3 regions of the Caballeronia sp. LZ032 genome follow, and region 2 is predicted to be linked to each of the others. Evidence: predicted binding sites of a transcription regulator. Region 2 holds the regulator's gene; each other region holds the start of a gene.
The links. The regulator LexA, encoded in region 2, represses DNA repair genes until DNA is damaged. The targets are predictions, from matches to a motif close to ACTGTATNNNNATACAGT.

Region 1 (4,682 bases), 1.0 Mb from region 2:
GGATCGCCGTCATCGTGTCTTGCAGCGGTTTGCGGGAGCGCACATGCATGACCACGTTGCCCAGCGCGACTACCGGCACCCGCTGTTGCTCCGCGACGTACTCGACGCTGCCGCGGTGAATGTCATCCATCGCGCGTTGATGCAGGATCATGCCGACCCAGCCGCGCGACGGAAACGTCGCGTTAAGCCATTCGACCTGCGCGGAGAGCGCCTCTTCTTTTGCCGGAAAATCCGGCACGAGGATCGCCAGACAATCGGACATGCCCCGCAAATGGGCGTATTCCTTGTCGGGTTTCGACAGATCGTGTGGCGTGAGAAGGTACGTACCTTTCGCAGCGCGCATGCGCCCGAGCGTGATCAGCTCCGATAGGTTGCCGTAGCCGTTACGGTTCTGTGCAAGAAGAATAAGGCCGAATGCCGGACGCTTGTCGGCGTGGACGAGTCGAAAGTAAGAGCCGATAATCAGCGGCAGCTTTTCTTCCTTGGCCTGCACGTGTGCGCGCACGACGCCGGCGAGAGAACACTCGTCCGTGATCGCAAGGCCCGAATAGCCGAGTTGCGACGCACGCAGCACCAGCTCTTCGCCGTGCGACGCGCCGTGAAGAAACGAAAAGTTCGTGAACGCGAAAAGCTCTGCGTAGTCAGGAAGCGTTGACGAGAAGAGATCCACGGCAACACCACCGATTATCCAAACAGCCCGTGAAGGAACCAGCGGACTTCTTCCGTCTTCACGCTCGGTCGTTCACGGTAGATCCAGTAGCAGCTTTTATCCGAGGCCTCGGCGACATAGTAGTCGCGCGACACCAGTTCACCGTCGTGCCACCCGGCCTCAATGCGCTCGCCCGTCGAGACGAGTTTGAGGGGTGACCCGTAGAACGGTCGGTGATGCTTGATCATTAGCCGCACGGGCACGTCAAGCAGCCACGCTGGCCGTGGAAGTTCGGCCGGAGGAGGGCATGCTTTCGTTGCCGCCTGCACTGGCACCCATTGATTCGCGTGTTCGGGACGATGATCCGAAGTCGGTGCGGGTCGCAGGACGTTCTCGGCCCCCAGGCGCGCGACCAGCAGTTCGAGCAAGCGATTGTGATCTTGAGCCGATCCGCCGGGCTCAGGGAACAGCGAGTCGCTCGGCGGCTCTGCCGGCTCCACTTTCGATGCTGTCAGGCGCAGGGCAATAACGGCTGCCTCAAGTTCGATGCGCCCGAGGCGTTCCTTCAACAGACGAACGAGATGCTCTTCCTGCCATGTCGGTTCGGCAAGCGCAATATCGATCGTCGTCGGCTCGATCGCCTGACGGCCGCGTTCATGTTCGAGCGTGATTGTCGCCTGCGTGAGCGCGAGCTGCTGCGCGCTCAACCAACCGCACAACTGCACGATCAGCCGTCGCGCGGAAAATAGAACGGCTTCGGCGTGCTCGACGCGATCAGGCAACTCGGTGCGCGCGCTGAACGAAGGCGGCAGCTCCAGCCACTCGTAGAGTTCCGGTGACAGGCCATAGGCGCGGTCAAGCGAATCCAGTAAATCCACACCGCACCTCTTTTTAAGTCCTGCCCGTGGCAGGCGGCGAACATCGTTGAGCACTTGGCAACCAAGGCCGTTGAACCATTCCCCGAAAGACCGAACTTCGGGGACGACCATGAAAGGAAGCTCCCCGAGACTGCGTTCAAGCGAGGCCATTTTGAGTACCCGCCGGCGGCCGCGTTTGGCGAGAAGCCACGCGCCTTGGCCCGTAGGCGCGACGCTCATGCGCGCGGTCACGCCGATGGTGTTGACCGTCTCTCGGATCTGTCGGCAAACGTGTCGGATGCCGCCGAACAGACGCAGACTTGCGGTCACGTCCACGACAATCGTTTCTTCTTCCCGCACCGCTACCTGAGGCGAAAAGCGCAGCAGCGCGAACGCGACTTCGCGTTGCACATCAAGTTCGCGCGTGGGACTGCGGTCGTACATCAACGCATCCACCGCGAGCGTCGTGACGCCACCGCGCTTCATGCCTACCATTACCCCTGCCTCTCTTGCCACCTGATCAAGCACAATGACCTTGTCACGTTCGAGCACTACACAGCCGTGTTCAGCCCGAGGCGAGTACCTCGGCCGAAATACCTCCAGCGAAAGCCGGGGCAGGAAGATGGCGACGAACACGGCCATGAGGGCTGAGCAGAATCGGTGAAGGTTGAAGGTGGATGGACAGTTGGTCGGTGCGGGTAGGTCCTCGTCTCTTGATCACGTCGACGACGATTCCGCCATCGGCCGGCCGTACACCGAGCCGTAACGTCGCAGGCGATGAATCTTGGGCGGCGGAAAGCGGTCGGACCAGAATCAGGAGGGTTTCCGTTGCTTGTGCCGCCAGATGCAAACGCCGCAATGCCTCAGACCGGATATGGTGCTGCCAGACGAGCAGTGCACCGCAACTTCGGGCGTTCAATACGCGCTCGGCGCACCAAAGGGCGTCCGCTGTCTTGGGCGCGCGCAACATCATGAGCTTGTCCAGCGGCACGCCCAGATAGGCGAACGCCAAGCTGTTCGGTATGTGCGGCGCCTGTAAAAGGGCGACTGGCCGCTTGCTCGAGGCGACGAGTGCAGGGTTGAGCAAGCGCATCTCCCCGATGCCTGGCTGTTGCACCAGTAATTCAACCAGCGCGCCAACCGGCCAACCACCGCCGGGCAATTCCGCTGATAGCGCGGCGTAGCCGGTGTCGATGGTTTTGCCATAGGCACGCGCGAGCTGAGACCCACGCCAAAGCGCCGGGTGAATCGACTCGATGTGTTCAGGCAAAGCGGGCATGATCGGTAATAGAGGGGCGTGAAAACACTGTATAAACGTACAGTATCGAGTGTAGCGCAGAAATGGGAGCAGTGATCCGCACCTTTTTATGTAGCCGCGGAAACTTGATTTCTATGCTTGCTCCGAGACACGGACGCCCGAGGTCGACGACCTCGTCGCCAAGTGTGCGAGACGTCTGCCGACGTGACGATTGCTGAGGCTGCGGCCTATGGAAAAGTCGGCGAGCCTTCTTTGCAAGAGAATGGCTAACCCGTGGGTACAGGGTTGCCCGACAAGGTCAAACCATTGTCGGGCTGACGACAGTGTGGGACCGGCACTACTCGCCTGATGGAATCGATCGCGCGCTGGAGCGGAGTTGCCTGCAGCGCGCCGTCGATCTAGGTCGTTGAAAGTGTGTAAGCCGACCGCACTTGCCTACAAGCGGGCAGTGGAAACGGCCGATCTCGCGAGGTGGCGAACGGAGCCGACGAAGGCGGCTAGTATGTTAAGAACCCACGAGGAGCGCCATGGATCTACCCGATATTGACGAGCTGAATGGCGCGCGGGCCGACCTCTTGTGCTTTCTGGTGGCGACGCTTGCCGCCTCGCATGCGCTGACACAGGAGTGGCGGGTGGATCACGCCGTGGATAGCTGCCGCATTTGGCTCAAGCGAAACCTCGTTACGATGAGCTGGCCTGAGCGCGTGCGCATCGGACAGTTGGCCCTCAAAATTGCCCGCCGTGATCTGAAGAGCGCGGGGATCGCCCTCCGTCAGTCCGATGTGCCAATGCTCTTCACTGGCGACATGGGGTTAAACCATGCGAGCACGGTGGTCCAGAAGATGATGAAGCTGTGCCGCGAAGCAACCGGCACGGCAACATAGACGATCAGGCGAACAGCTAAACCTTACAGGAGGCGGCAGTGTGCTACTCGGCGCAGATCCAGGCGGACTATCGACGCTACGTGAAGATGTTTGGCGCACAGATGGATGTCCGCGAGTTCGCGCGCCTGTTCTGGGAACGCGCCGAAGGCAGCAAAGCCAAGATCCCCAAAGCGATGGAGGACGCCTTTCTTCATCCAGAAAACGACGACGAACGCCAGATCAAGGAATTCATCGATCGTTTCAACACAGGGCAGGCGAACACGCTCGAACAGAATCTTTTCAAGCAGCGCACCCGCCTCGCTGATGCTGAGCGTGCGTTACAGACCAAGGTCACGAAAGCGGCGACAGAAAGCCGCCGTATCGCCACCGATAAGATTGATTCCGCTCTTCGTCGGCTCGACGACCTGCGGCGCACAACACCCAAGGATCGCGACTCCCGAATCTTTCCCGGACACTATGCGCCGGTGCTGATCATCGAAAACGGGCAGTACGTCGTGAAGCCGATGCGCTACCAATGTCGTATCGCGGGCAAGCCCGAGAACTATGATCGGCGCTTCCCCGGCACGTATAACGCCCGTCGGGATAACCTTGAAGGGTTCTGGAAGCCATGCTTTGGCCATACGCACGGCATCATGCTGGTGGACGTGTTCTATGAAAACGTCAGCAAGGCCAAGATGGAAGGCACGCTCCTGGAATCGCATGAGCAGGACGAGAATGTTGTACTGGAATTCCGTCCGAACAGCGGCCAGTTGATGCACGCCGCCTGCCTTTGGTCGCGATGGACTGCGCCTGGGGAGCCTGATTTACTCTCCTTCGCCGCGATCACCGATGAACCGCCGCCTGAGGTCGAAGCGGCCGGCCATGACCGTTGTATCGTCCCAATCAAGGCGGAAGACATCGAGGCATGGCTGAGCCCAGGCAGGTCCGATCTCGAAGCGATGTATGCCATTCTTGATGATCGCGACCGGCCATATTATGAGCACCGTCTCGCTGCGTAAACGTTTCTTCTTGCGTCGAGCCCATCGGTGACAGAG
Region 2 (4,682 bases):
CTTCATCGGCACGTTGCCGGCGATGAAAATCACCGAGCCGTATTCGCCGAGCGCACGCGCGAACGCGAGCGCGAAGCCCGTCAGCAAGGCGGGCAACAGCGACGGCAGCACCACCCGGCGGAACGTCAGCCAGCGCGACGCGCCGAGGCACGCGGCGGCTTCCTCCTGCTCGCGCTCGAAGTCCTCCAGCACCGGCTGCACCGTCCGCACGACGAACGGCAAGCCGATGAACGTCAGCGCGACCAGCACGCCGAGCGGCGTGAAGGCGACCTTGATGCCGAGCGGCGCGAGATACTGGCCCACCCAGCCGTTGCTCGCATAGACCGCGGCGAGCGAGATGCCCGCGACCGACGTGGGCAGCGCGAACGGCAGGTCGACGATGGCATCGACGATGCGCTTGAACGGGAAGGTGTAGCGCACCAGCACCCACGCGACGAGAAAGCCGAACACGGCGTTGATGAGCGCGCCGCCGAGCGCCGCGCTGAAAGTCAGCCGGTACGAGGCCAGCACGCGCGGCGACGTGACCGCGCGGACGAATTGGGCCCAGTCGAGCGTCGCGGTCTTCGCGAAGGTGGCCGCAAGCGGAATCAGCACCACGAGGCTCAGATAAGCCAGCGTGATGCCGAGGGTCAGGCCGAAGCCGGGCAAGGCGCTCGGCTTCCTGAATGTGAGGGTCGTCATCCTTGAGTCTTCCTTTTGCGCCGGGGGAGGCGCGTGCTGCCGGGTACTGCATGAACGACGCGCGGCGTCATGAGTGCGCCGCGTCGCCGGGACCCGTCCTTACTGCGGCTGATAGATCGAGTCGAACACGCCGCCGTCGGCAAAGTGCGTCTTCTGCGCCTTGGCCCAGCCGCCGAACGTATCGTCGATGGTGTAAAGCTTCAGCTTCGGAAACTGCTTCGTGAGCTCGGCCGGCACCGTCTTCGAACGCGGCCGATAGAAATTGCGCGCGGCAATCTGCTGGCCTTCGTCGCTATACAGATACTTGAGATACGCCTCGGCGAGCTTGCGGGTGCCGTGCTTGTCGACGACCTTGTCCACCACCGCGACCGGCGGCTCCGCCAGGATGCTCACCGACGGCACCACGATCTCGAATTTCTCCGGACCGAACTCCTTCAGCGACAGAAACGCCTCGTTCTCCCACGCGATCAGCACGTCGCCCTGACCGCGCTGCACGAAGCTCGTCGTTGCGCCGCGCGCGCCGGAATCGAGCACGCCTGCATTCTTGTAGAGCTTCGTCACGAAGTCCTTCGCGGTCTGCTCGTTGCCGCCCGGCTTGTGCTGCGCATACGCCCACGCGGCCAGGTAGTTCCAGCGCGCGCCGCCCGAGGTCTTGGGATTCGGCGTAACGATGGACACGCCCGGCTTCGCCAGGTCGTCCCAGTCCTTGATGTGCTTCGGATTGCCCTTGCGCACCAGGAACACGATGGTCGAGGTGTACGGCGAGGCATTGTCCGGCAGACGTTTCTGCCAGTCCGCGTTGACGAGGCCCTTGCCCGCGAGGGCGTCGATGTCGTACGCCAGCGCGAGGGTGACGACATCGGCCTGCAGGCCGTCGAGGACCGCGCGCGCCTGGCCGCCGGAGCCGCCGTGGGACTGCTTGAAGGTGACGGTCTCGCCCGTCTCGGCCTTCCACTTCTTCGCGAAGGCCTGATTGAAGTCCTGATAGAGCTCGCGCGTCGGATCGTAGGACACGTTCAGGAACGATGTCTCCGCGCTCGCGGACGCCGCCATGCCGATGCCCGCCGCTGTCAGCGCAGCCGCCGCGAGCAGGCGTCGCGCGCCCCGACCCAATCCCCATTTCAAGCTTTGCATTCCCCGTTCTCCGTCTTATCGAATTGACGGAATCAGTCTAACGACGCGTCTATATGATTAGAAATAATCGTTTGTCACTTTTTTATACGTGAAACTGCTAAGAAGCTTATTCCTCTACGTAGAAAGGGTGGCTGGGGCTCGAACGTGCTCGCTGCGGGCCTGCACAACCGAACTTAAAGTAAAGCTTGAAAAGCGCGGAATACTGTATAAAAATACAGTCACCTGTCCATCCATACAGTGCCCCAGGGGTCCGAGCCAGTGAACAAGACATCCAAACTCACCGCGCGGCAGCAGCAGGTGTTCGAGCTGATCCAGCGCGCGATCGAGCGTACGGGCTTCCCGCCCACGCGCGCGGAGATCGCCGCCGAACTCGGCTTCAGTTCGGCCAATTCGGCCGAGGAGCATTTGCGGGCGCTGGCGCGCAAGGGCGTGATCGAACTCGCGGCGGGCTCGTCGCGCGGCATTCGCCTGCTGAGCGACTCAGCGCGCATCGAGCGGCCGGAAGACGTGCCGCATCAGTTCACGCTGCCGCATGCGAGCATCATGCAGCTTTCGCTGCCGCTGGTCGGCCGGGTCGCGGCCGGTAGTCCCATCCTCGCGCAGGAGCACATCTCGCAGCACTACGCCTGCGACCCTGCACTGTTTTCGAGCAAGCCGGACTACCTGCTGAAGGTACGCGGGCTGTCCATGCGCGACGCGGGCATTCTCGACGGCGACCTGCTGGCCGTGCAGAAGCGCACCGAAGCGAAGGACGGGCAAATCGTGGTCGCGCGTCTGGGCGACGACGTGACGGTGAAGCGCTGGAAGCGTCATCGCGATGGCGTCGAACTGATCGCCGAAAATCCGGACTACGAGAACATTTTCGTGCGCTCCGGCAGCGGCGAGTTTGCGCTCGAAGGCATCGCGGTCGGCCTGATTCGCTCCGGCGAGCTCTGATATTCCGGCATACGCGGTGGTGAGCTTGGTGAGACCAAGCCTCAGAAAAGATTGAAAGTTTTTATGTTCCGCCTGTCTCACTGAGACAAGAAATGTCCTGGTAATAGCGGAATATCAACTCACCAACCGCAGCGACGCTCACCCGGGCGTTCAACCGAAAAAACCAGCATGACGGCCACCGTTCGCGGTGGGCCGCTGTGCGCCCTATCGTCTGGAGAGTCACCATGGAACGTTTCGCCCGCTTGTTGCCCTTCCGCCAATTCGGCCGTCTGCGTCATCTGCGCACGCTGATTTCGTGCGGCATGCCGCGCGCCGAAACCACGCCGGATCTCTTCGAGACGGACATGCCCGCACTGCCGTCGCGTCAGCCGGCGTTTGCGCGGGTTTCGCTGAACAGCGGCGTGCATGCGGAAGCAGCCGAACGCGCGCCGGTGCGCGTGTATCGCGGACAATCGCGCGTGATCCTGGTCGGCAAGATCGATGAAGTGTCGCGCATGATCGACCGCTGCATCGCGGAGGAAAGCGCCGGGCTGGCGGGCGGGATCCTCGCGTAAGCGGGTCCCGGCAGACGCCGATTTCGGGTTCGCGGGATTTATCGGGCCCTTGCGCGGTCAATCGGGATTCACGTTCCGCGCGAGGCCCTTTCACCGCATGTCCCGCACTACCCGCTCCATCCTGACCGCGCTCGTCGTCCTGATCGTCATCGGACTGCTGAGCTATATCTATGCATCGCCCTACATCGCGTTGAATCGCCTCAAGCGCGCAGCCGATGCGCGCGACGCGCAGACGGTCAATGAATACGTCGATTATCCCGCGCTGCGCGCGAGCCTCAAGGAGCAAGTCGCCGCCTTGCTCACGCGGCGTGTGGACATCCAGAAAAGCGGAAATCCGCTCGCCATCATCGGCGCGATGATCGGCGCGGCGGTCGTCGGTCCGCTGGTGGACACCTATGCCACGCCTGACGGCGTCGCGGCCATTCTCAACGGCATCCCGCCGCGCGGCACCCCCGGCGAACGCCCGCCGCCGGCCGGAACGAACGAGGCGGCGGTTTCATCCGCAGCACCGGCATCGGGCAGCGCCGCCCCGACACCCGAAGCCGCGCCGAAACCGCCTGCCACCACCGCGGGCTATCGCGACTTGAATACCTTCGCCGTGACCTATCAGCACGGCGCCGGCGACGCCCGTTACTCGGCCATCTTTCATCGCGATGGCCTCGTGTCATGGAAGCTCGTCGCGGTGAATCTGGACGGCTGAGGCGTTTCTGAAGCGTCGTTCAGGCGCCCGCTTCCGCCTTCACAGGCCGGGCCGCCATGGCGGCCTCTTCTTCCGCCTCGGTCGACTCACCCGCCTGACACACGGCGACCAGAATGCTGCACTTCACGCGATCGAGCAGCGGCGTGTTGCCCGCGCCCATCCACCAGCGCGCGAGTCCATTGCGGCAGCGGTGCCCGACGACCACCAGATCCACGTTCAGCTGTTCGGCGAGCGCCGCAATCTCGTCGATCGGATGGCCGAACGCGAAGTGTCCCTGCGCCGGCAAACCGCGTTCGCGCAACCAGTCGACGCCTTCCTGAAGGATGTCGCGCGCGGCATCCTCGAAGCGGCCACAGGCCATGTCGGTGAGCAGCCCGGCGCTCTGTGCGATGCTCGAGCGCATGTCGACGACGGCCAGAATGTGCGTTTCCGCCTTCAGGTCGAGCGCGAGATTCGCGCCCTGACGCAGCGCCTTGCGGCCCTCTCTGGAGCCGTCATAGCACAGCAGGATTTTTCGATAGCTATCCATCTTGACCTCCCTGGCCAGACTTGCCCTTGACGCCTGCGCTCCGGACCGGAACGAGGCGTGTGATGGCAATGCGATTTCCCGTGGTGTCGCATCTTCATGATCGTGTGTCCCCCGGGGCGTCACAACGGTGGAAAACGCTAACCGGATG
Region 3 (4,682 bases), 870 kb from region 2:
GCATGGCGCTTCAGTTCGCTGATGATCCGGCTGCCGCCCATGCGCGCGGCCCGCCGATGCACGACGCTCTCCACGAAGCGTTCGTTCGACAGCCAGCCGTCGCGTTCCAGGTCGTCCAGCACGGTGTCCAGGGAATCGGTTCCGCTGACATACGGACTCAGCTTTCGCGACAACTCGGCCCGGCTGAACTCGCGACGCGACAGCGCCGCGAGCGCACGCCCTTTCAACGAGCGCTTTGGACGCCTTGGGTCGCTCGCTTCGGCAACCGAAGTCTTGCGAGTGCGCTGGCTCGTGCGGGTGAACACTGCTTCGTCCGCCGCGGCTGGTGGTGCTTCAGCCGGCGCGCATTGCTCGAATGGCTCGAAGGGGTCGGCGTCTTCGAAGGGATCTGTGAATGGCGGAGGCGCTGGCCGCGCGCGCCGGGGCGCGGACGTGGACGGGGACTCGAAGGACGCCGATGTGCGTTTGGCGCGCTGTGCCGGGGGCTGCTCGGTGGCCTGCTTCAGCAGGGCGCGAGCGTGTGCGAGGCGCGTTGAGCGGGGATTTGCGTGGCTTAGAGAGGCGTCCGATGCAGCCGCCAGGTCCGATGCCGTATCCGGCTCGTCCGACCGCCCGCCCATGCTTGCCCCGGAAACGCGACGCGCCGACGCGAAAGACCTCTTCGCGTCGGCGCGTTTCTTGTCACTGCGTGGGAATGCGCCTTTGGGCGAGACTCCGCGCCGTTCGCTGCTTCGTTCGTAGCGGTCGACGGATGCACAACCTTCCTCCGTTGCCTCATCAGCCGGACCGGGCTCCGAAGCAGGCTCCGAACCAGCCTCCGGATCAGCCTTCAAATCCGTCTTCGAACCGGGCCGGCGCCTGAGCATCGTCCTTCAGGCTCGACGCTTATTCGTCGTCGGCCACTTCGGCCTTGACGGCAACCACTTCACCCAGCGCAGCCACGCCCAGCGATTCACGGATCTTGTTCTCGATCTCGCGTGCGATGTCCGGATTCTCGCGCAGGAATTCACGCGCGTTGTCCTTGCCCTGACCGATCCGCTCGCCGTTGTAGCTGTACCAGGCGCCGGCCTTGTCGACCAGCTTCGCCTGCACGCCCAGGTCGATGATTTCGCCCTGACGCGAGATGCCTTCACCGTACAGGATGTCGAAGATGGCTTCGCGGAACGGCGGCGCGACCTTGTTCTTCACGACCTTGACGCGCGTTTCATTGCCGATGACTTCGTCGTTCTTCTTGATCGAGCCAATGCGGCGGATATCCAGACGCACAGACGAATAGAACTTGAGCGCATTACCGCCGGTAGTGGTTTCCGGGTTGCCGAACATCACGCCGATCTTCATGCGGATCTGGTTGATGAAGATGACCAGGCAGTTCGTGCGCTTGATGGTGCCAGTCAGCTTGCGCAGCGCCTGCGACATCAGACGCGCCTGCAAACCCGGCAGCGAGTCGCCCATTTCGCCTTCGATTTCCGCCTTCGGCACAAGGGCCGCCACGGAGTCGATGACGATCATGTCGATGGAGCCGGAGCGCACCAGCGCGTCCGCGATTTCGAGTGCCTGCTCGCCCGTGTCCGGCTGCGAGATCAGCAGTTCCGGCACGTTCACGCCGAGCTTGCCTGCGTACTGAACGTCGAGCGCGTGTTCCGCGTCGATGAAGGCCGCCGTGCCGCCGAGCTTCTGCATTTCGGCAACTACCTGCAGCGTGAGCGTGGTCTTGCCCGATGATTCCGGACCGTAGATTTCCACCACACGGCCGCGCGGCAAACCGCCGACGCCGAGTGCGATGTCCAGACCGAGCGAACCGGTGGACACCACCTGAATGTCTTCGACCGCCTCACCTGCGCCGAGCCGCATGATCGACCCTTTGCCGAATTGCTTTTCGATCTGCGAGAGCGCGGCGGCCAGGGCCTTGCTCTTCTCCGCAGTCATTCCAGCCGGGCCTTTCTTGCTTTCTTCCATGAATCGTCCTTTGCTATGATGAACGGCGTCTGAGGCAGTGTTCACGGGCATTTCCGCTACTCGAACGAGCTTCTCGAAAGGCCTTTTCACACGCACGCAGACACTGTATAAAAAAACAGTAGTTTTTGCAAGCAGGTAACGGTGCGACGCTGCTTTTTCCGCGTCGCCCAAGTTGCACGCCCTGCGCAAGAACCGCGATACACCTGGAGACCGCCGCGCCGGGCGACATTCGGTGCCGGCAATGCCGCTGCGCTTCGCCGCGCATGCGGGCGTACCAAGGCGCACACGACGATGCGAATCCTCATTGCCGAAGACGACAGCATACTCGCGGACGGTCTCGTCCGATCACTCCGCCAATCGGGCTATGCCGTCGACCATGTGAAGCATGGCGTCGAGGCCGATACCGCCCTCTCGCTACAGACTTTCGACCTCCTGATCCTCGATCTCGGCCTGCCGCTGATGCCCGGCCTGGAGGTGCTGCGCCGCCTGCGCGCACGCAATTCGCAGATGCCCGTGCTGATCCTCACCGCCGCCGACAGCGTCGACGAACGCGTGAAGGGACTGGACCTCGGCGCAGATGACTATATGGCCAAGCCCTTCGCGCTCAACGAGCTCGAAGCGCGCGTGCGCGCGCTGACGCGGCGCGGCGCGGGCGGCGGTCCGACGGTCGTGAAGCATGGCGCGCTGAGCTTCGACCAGGTCGGACGCATCGCGACGATCGGCGAGCAGGTCATCGACTTGTCCGCGCGCGAGCTCGGCGTGCTCGAAGTGCTGCTGCAGCGAAGCGGCCGGCTCGTGTCGAAGGAACAGCTCGTCAATCATCTGTGCGAGTGGGGCGAGGAAGTCAGCAATAACGCCATCGAGGTCTACGTGCACCGGCTGCGCAAGAAGATCGAGCCGAGCGGCGCGAAGATCATCACGGTACGCGGACTCGGTTACACGCTGGAGAAAGCGGGCGCGTCGTCGAACGGCGCGGGCCCGCAGCCGCCGGCCGACCCGATGCCCGCCAGCCATCACTACAAGTAGGCGGCATGGCGTCGTCGGCTTCCACCGAATCGCGCGCGCAGAAGCCATCCGCTGAAGCCTCCGCCGACTCCGACACCCAGCGCGACGCGCGCTACGCCAACCCGTTCGCGCCGCCCGACGAGCTCGAGCCCGATGCGCACGCGCATCCGCGCTCGCTCTTCGGTGAAATTCTCGACTGGATGCTGGCGCCGCTGCTGCTGCTCTGGCCGATGAGCATCGCAGTGACCTATCTCGTCGCCAAGTCGATCGCCAACGGGCCCTTCGATCGCGCGCTCGAAGCCGACGCCTACGTGCTGGCGCGGCAGATCCAGCCGGTCAACGGCGTCGCGGAACTGCGCCTCCCCGACGCTACCCGCGACTTCCTGCGCGCCGACAACATCGACAGCGTGTTCTTCCAGGTGCTCGGCACGCGCGGCGAGCTGGTCGGCGGCGACCGCGACATGCCGCTGCCGCACGACGACGACCGGCCGCAGCCCGGCATCGTCGAATTCCGCGACGATGTACTGCGCGGCAACGACATCCGCGTCGCCTACACGACGGTGGATCTGCCCGGACTCGCGCCCGGACGCGATCCGGCCAGCACCCAGCCGGTGCTGGTGCAGGTTGCCGAGACGCTCGACAAACGCAGCCAGCTCGCCAACGACATCATCAAGGGCGTGATCCTGCCGCAGTTCGTGATCCTGCCGCTCGCGATCATCCTGGTGTGGTTCGGACTGTCGCGCGGGCTTGCGCCGCTGCATGCGCTGCAATCGAATATCCGGGCGCGCCGTCCGGACGATCTCTCGCCGCTGGAGGCCGACCGCGCCCCGCCGGAGATCGCGCCGCTGGTCGCCTCGTTCAACGATCTGCTCACGCGGCTCGAACAGAACATGGAGTTCCAGAAGCGTTTCATCGCCGATGCCGCGCATCAGATGAAGACGCCGCTCGCCGGCTTGCGCATGCAGGCCGAGTTTGCGATGCGCCAGGAGGTGTCGGCGGAGGTGCAGCGCTCGCTGGAACAGATCGCGACGAGCTCCGAACATGCCGCCCGCCTCGTCACGCAATTGCTGGCGCTGGCGCGCGCCGAGAATCGCGCGGCGGGCGGCATCTTTGCGCGTATCGAGCTGACGGCGCTCGCGCGCCTCGCGGTGCGCGACTGGGTGCAGCCTGCGCTCGCCAAGGGCATGGACCTGGGCTATGAGGAGCCGCCTCATCCGGTGGAGGTGGAAGGCAATGTCGTGATGCTGCGGGAGATGCTCTCGAACCTGATCGACAACGCGATCCGCTACACGCCCGCGGGCGGGCGCATCACCGTGCGCGTGCGGACGGACGAGGACAACCTCGATCTCGTGCATCTCGAAGTAGAAGACTCGGGGCTCGGCATTCCGGCGGCGGAGCGCGAGCGCGTGGTGGAGCGCTTCTACCGGATTCTCGGGCGCGAAGGCGACGGCAGCGGGCTCGGACTTGCGATCGTCAAGGAGATCGCGACGATGCACGGCGGCACGCTCACGATCGAGGATCACGTGTATCAGGACAGCCCCCGGCTGGCCGGAACCCTTGTACGGGTCAGCCTCCAGCGGGTTTATCCTGCCCGGGACAAACCCTGAGCGTCCGGATCGATTTTTTCTCGCTTGGGCGTTGGAAGCCCGACGTTGCCCGAAATTAAACGATCGTTTGCACCACGATCCCGTCAAATCGCTGCGTTCTGCCAGCAAAGGCAG

Region 1: imuA (translesion DNA synthesis-associated protein ImuA) is a predicted target of LexA. The motif match lies at 2,812-2,829, and genes of this name have one in related genera.
Region 3: recA (recombinase RecA) is a predicted target of LexA. The motif match lies at 2,059-2,076, and genes of this name have one in related genera.

Annotation. Positions count from the first base shown of each region.
Region 1 covers NZ_JARUXP010000001.1:2,335,743-2,340,424, reverse strand. Annotated here, with positions in the region: gene QCE69_RS10980 (error-prone DNA polymerase) at 1-670, opposite strand, end outside; gene QCE69_RS10975 (DNA polymerase Y family protein) at 685-2,148, opposite strand; gene imuA (translesion DNA synthesis-associated protein ImuA) at 2,072-2,785, opposite strand; gene QCE69_RS10965 (hypothetical protein) at 3,292-3,648, shown strand; gene QCE69_RS10960 (SOS response-associated peptidase family protein) at 3,687-4,646, shown strand.
Region 2 covers NZ_JARUXP010000001.1:1,334,448-1,339,129, reverse strand. Annotated here, with positions in the region: gene cysT (sulfate ABC transporter permease subunit CysT) at 1-681, opposite strand, end outside; gene QCE69_RS06285 (sulfate ABC transporter substrate-binding protein) at 781-1,815, opposite strand; gene lexA (transcriptional repressor LexA) at 2,074-2,751, shown strand; gene QCE69_RS06275 (hypothetical protein) at 2,976-3,305, shown strand; gene QCE69_RS06270 (DUF2939 domain-containing protein) at 3,403-4,005, shown strand; gene QCE69_RS06265 (universal stress protein) at 4,025-4,534, opposite strand.
Region 3 covers NZ_JARUXP010000001.1:462,623-467,304, reverse strand. Annotated here, with positions in the region: gene recX (recombination regulator RecX) at 1-305, opposite strand, end outside; gene recA (recombinase RecA) at 886-1,956, opposite strand; gene QCE69_RS02195 (response regulator transcription factor) at 2,248-2,982, shown strand; gene QCE69_RS02190 (sensor histidine kinase N-terminal domain-containing protein) at 2,988-4,568, shown strand.